One region of the Kitasatospora sp. NPDC058063 genome, then DNA from elsewhere that is predicted to be linked to it. Evidence: riboswitches for the same ligand, from Rfam matches in the RefSeq annotation. Region 1 holds a riboswitch; the other holds the start of a gene.
The links. A riboswitch is a leader RNA that binds a small molecule or an ion and turns the genes downstream of it on or off. The one in region 1 is predicted to bind cyclic di-AMP.
Positions count from the first base shown of each region.

Region 1 (2,193 bases):
CCAGACGTACGGGCTGCCGATCTTGGAGGCGGCGGCCGACAGCGCGGCGGCACCGCGCGAGCTGCCCGGGGCCACCTTCACCGGGGAGGAGGCGGTCGAGCCGGTCGAGGCGCTCGAGCCGGCCGCGAGGTCGCCGCGGCTGTTGTCGCGGGAGGCGCGGTCGGCCTGCTGCTGCTGGGCCTGGGCGGCGTCGGCCTTGGCCTTGGCGTCGGCCGCGGCCTTCTCCTCGGCCTGGCGCAGCGCCTGGCGCTCCTGCTCGGTCAGCGTGTTGAGCAGGTCCTGGGCCGCCTTCAGCTTGCCCTGGACCTCCTCCTTGGAGGTCTTCAGCTGCTGGGTGGTCGACTCCAGCTCGGCGAGCTTGCCCTGGGCCTCGTTGCGGTCCTGGTCGAGCTTGCGCTGCTGCTCCTGGAGCTCCTTCAGCTGACCCTTCTGGGTGCTGCCGGCCTGGTTCAGCGCGTCGGCCTGGCTGAGGAAGGTGTCCGGGCTGGAGGAGAACATCAGCTGGACGGTCGGGGATATGCCCCCGTTGCGGTACTGCTCGCCGGCGATCTCGGCCAGGCCGCCCTGGAGCTCGGTGACCTGGGCCTGCTGACGGGCCACCTGGTCCTGCATGCCGGAGACCTGCTTCTCCAGCTCCTGCTGCTTGGCCTGGGCCGCGTTGTAGTTCTCGGTCGCGATCTCGGCCTGCTCGTTGAGCTGGTCGACCTGCCCCTTGACCTGTTCCTTGGTCGGCTGCGGGTCGGCGTGGGCACCTTGCGCGGAGAGGACGACGGCTGCCGCGGCGACACCGGTCAGAATCGAGACCCGGGCGCGGCCTGCGGGCTTGGGACGACGATGGGACGCCACGAAGGCGGACTCCTTCTTCCTACGTCCGCCTACCGGGTGAGCTGACGGGTTCGGGCCGGAAGCATGCCCTACGACGCCTCACGGCCGTTCCATCGGCCGACCTGGCGTCGATTCACCCCGGAGGAACGTGGTTCCCCGGCTCCGCTCCGCAGCGCCCCCAAAACACTGGGCTCCCCTGTCGGGCAGTCGCTTCGACCTGCCCCGCTGCCTCACGAACTCGACGGTAACCACCGCCGCCACCCTGGCTGGGCGATCGACAGTGCGGTGGTTCAGAGCACGACCCTAGTAACTGAACCGTGATCGGTTCAAATCCTTGTCAGAAAAAAGACCAAAGATTTCCCAAGTTCTGCTGTGAAAATGACCGATGGTGACCACCGGCACACAGAAGGCTGATCAGTTCTCAGCATGTGGCCGCGAAGGCGCGGAAAGCCGAACGCCACCCCCCGCACGAGGGGTGGCGCTTTTCACAGGCCCCGGAACGGCCCCGCGGGCGTGTCGGGCCGTCAGACCCGGCGGATGGTGTTGATCGACATCGCGTCGGCCTTCATCACCTTCACCACGTCACCGGTGTGCGGCGCGTGGACCACCATGCCGTTGCCGATGTACATCCCGACGTGGTGCATGTCGTTGCCGTAGATCACCAGGTCGCCCGGCTGGGCCTGGTCCAGCGACGGCACCCGGGTGCCGTAGTGGCCCTGCTCCTGCGAGGTGCGCGGCAGCGAGACGCCCGCCTGCCCGTACGCCCAGACCATCAGGCCCGAGCAGTCGAAGGTGGTCGAGCCGGTGGCGCCCCACACGTACGGCGAGCCCTGCTTGCCCATCGCCTTGGCCATCGCCACGGCCGCGTAGCCGCTGGCCGGCGGCAGGCTGCTGAGGTCGACCCGGTCGCTGCCGCGCGAGGCGCGGTCGTCCTGCGCCTGCTGGGCCTTCAGCGCGGCGCGGTCGGTGGCGCTCAGCGAGTTCAGCAGGTCCTGGGCGGCCTTCAGCTTGGTGTTGACGTCCGCCTTGGCCTGGTTCAGGTCCTTGGTGGTGGTGTCCAGCGAGGCGAGCACGGCGGAGGCCTCGACCTTCTCCTGGTCCAGCCGGCGCTGCTGGTCCAGCAGCCCCTTGAGCGCCTCGGCCTGGCTGCTGCTGGCCTGCTGGACGGTGGAGGCCTTCTCCAGGTAGCCGGACGGGTCGGAGGTGAGCATCAGCTGGACGGACGGGTCGATGCCGCCGGTGCGGTACTGCTCGCCCGCCACCTCGGCGAGACCGCCCTGGAGCTGGGTCATCTGCTCCTGACTGCGGGCCACCTGGTCCTGCAGCTGGTCGGCCTGCTTGCGCAGCTGGTCGGCCCGCTCCTTGGCG
Region 1 covers NZ_JBHVSD010000006.1:62,532-64,724, forward strand. The annotation lists gene ACFVUY_RS11990 (NlpC/P60 family protein) at 1-846, opposite strand, end outside; cyclic di-AMP (ydaO/yuaA leader) riboswitch at 857-1,010, opposite strand; gene ACFVUY_RS11995 (NlpC/P60 family protein) at 1,350-2,193, opposite strand, start outside.

Region 2 (2,193 bases), on a different contig from region 1:
GGCCGGGCTGGCCCGGGCCGACCGCGCCCGGCTGTTCGCCATCGCGACCGCCGCGGACGGCGTGGTGCTGACCACCGTCGGCGGCGAGGACGCGGCCGCGGCGGCCGGTATCACCGGCGTGCTGCTGGCCGCCCGACTGGCCGTGCCGGTCGTCGCCGCCGCGCTCGACGTGCCCGGCTCGGTGGCCGCGGCCGTCAACCACCTCAGGGACACCGGCTCGCAGCGCCCGGCGCTGGCCCCGCTGGTGATCGGCCCGGAGGCGGACTCCGAACTGCTCGCCACCGCCGCCGAGGAGACCGGCTGCCCGTCGGCCGCGCCGCTGGGCTCGTACCCGTCGGTCGGCCAGCTGATCGCCTCCACCTACCTGGCGGCGCTGCCCGCGCCGTCCCCGGAGGACCTGGCACGGGCCGAGGCGGCGGCCGCGGCCGCCGCCGAGGCCGAGGGGGCCCTGGAGGGCGTCCGCGGCGCTCACGCGGCCTCCCAGGAGCCCGCAGGGCGGTAGTCGACGCCGCGCGCCGGTTCGCGCGCACCGAAGGGCCCGGAACGGCATGCGTTCCGGGCCCTTCGGTTTTGCTCCGCCCGCCCACGGCCGTCCCGCGGAAGTCGGACGGCAATGAAGTGGAATGTCCGTTCTGGCCTATTTGAAAGGAAATAGGAAACGCGGTCGCGGGCGCTCGCATCACTGCCGCCACAGCATCCGCCGGGGCGCTCCGGCCCGCGATTCGACGCACCGTCACACCACTTCTGAAGCGCTGCCAGTTGTGGGCTTCCGCAACAGGGTTGCCTGAAAACGATCATTTACGATCATGAAGAGCGGCAATTTTGGCAGTTCCCACTAAACCGTGATGCGCATCACAGCCGTTTGCAGTTTGAACTTAAGTCTGATTAACGTGCTCCCCGTTCGTGACCACACGAACCCGGTTCATCCGCGACGCCGAGTCCTGCCGTCGGATGTCCTGGCAGCGCGAAATCGCACCACGGCAGGAGCGGGGGACCCACAGGTAAGTCGCCCCGGACCGATCTCCGGAACGGTCCAGGGCTAGGGGTGAAGCCGCGCCCACAGCGCGGCCGGGCAACTCCAGCCCGAATCCGACAGCTCACCTCGCAGGCGTGGGAGAGGACCGCGTCTTCATGCTGCCCACCAACGGCACTCGTCTGTCCAGCCGCACCCGTCGCGTGATCGCCGCCCTGGGCGTCGCGGGCGTCGGCCTCACCGTCCCCTGCATCGCCTCCGGCACCGCCTCCGCCGCCACCGTCGCCACCTGGGACAAGGTCGCCCAGTGCGAGAGCGGCGGCAACTGGAGCATCAACACGGGCAACGGCTTCTACGGCGGCCTCCAGTTCACCTCCAGCACCTGGTCCGCCTTCGGCGGCAGCGCCTTCGCGGCGCGCGCCGACCTGGCCACCAAGGACCAGCAGATCGCCGTCGCCGAGAAGGTCCTCGCCTCGCAGGGCCCCGGCGCCTGGCCCGTGTGCTCGGTCCAGGCCGGCCTCACCAAGGGCGGCGCCGCGGCCGCCGTCGACACCTCGGCGGGCTCCACCGCCGGCTCGACCGCCGCCAAGCCCGCGCAGCCCGCCCAGAGCGCCAAGCCGGCCGCCCCGGCCGCCAAGCCCGCTCCGCAGACCCAGGCCCCGGCCGCCAAGCCCGCCGCGCCCGCCCAGGACGGCACGCAGGCCGGCACCGACTCCGCCGCCTCCGGAAACCGGAGCGACTGGGTCCAGAAGCGCCAGCAGCAGGCCCAGAACGGCGACTACACCGTGGTCGAGGGCGACTGGCTGTCCGCGATCGCCGACCAGCACAAGGTGCAGGGCGGCTGGCAGCGGCTGTACGAGCTCAACCGCGGCACCCTGACCGAGGGTCCGGACAGCATCTACCCGGGCCAGCAGCTGTCCTTCGGCGGCAACGGCCAGGCCCAGGCCGGCCAGTCCGCCACCGGCAAGTCCGGCTCGGACTTCACCTGGTTCGACCGCTCGCAGAAGTCCGGCCAGTCCGCGAACGGCGGTGCCGTGAACGCCCAGCCGACCACGCAGGCCCAGACCCCGGCCGCCAAGCCGTCCACCAAGCCGGCCGCCAAGCCCGCTCCGCAGACCCAGGCTCCGGCCCAGACCCAGACTCCGGCCGCCACCGGCAGCATGGCCGCCGCGGTCTCCTTCGCCGAGTCGAAGGTCGGTCAGGCGTACGTCTACGGCGGC
Region 2 covers NZ_JBHVSD010000002.1:646,239-648,431, reverse strand. The annotation lists gene ACFVUY_RS06525 (hypothetical protein) at 1-502, shown strand, start outside; cyclic di-AMP (ydaO/yuaA leader) riboswitch at 954-1,124, shown strand; gene ACFVUY_RS06520 (transglycosylase family protein) at 1,111-2,193, shown strand, end outside.
Region 2: linked by a shared signal. The riboswitch ahead of ACFVUY_RS06520 (transglycosylase family protein) and the one ahead of ACFVUY_RS11990 (NlpC/P60 family protein) in region 1 are both predicted to bind cyclic di-AMP.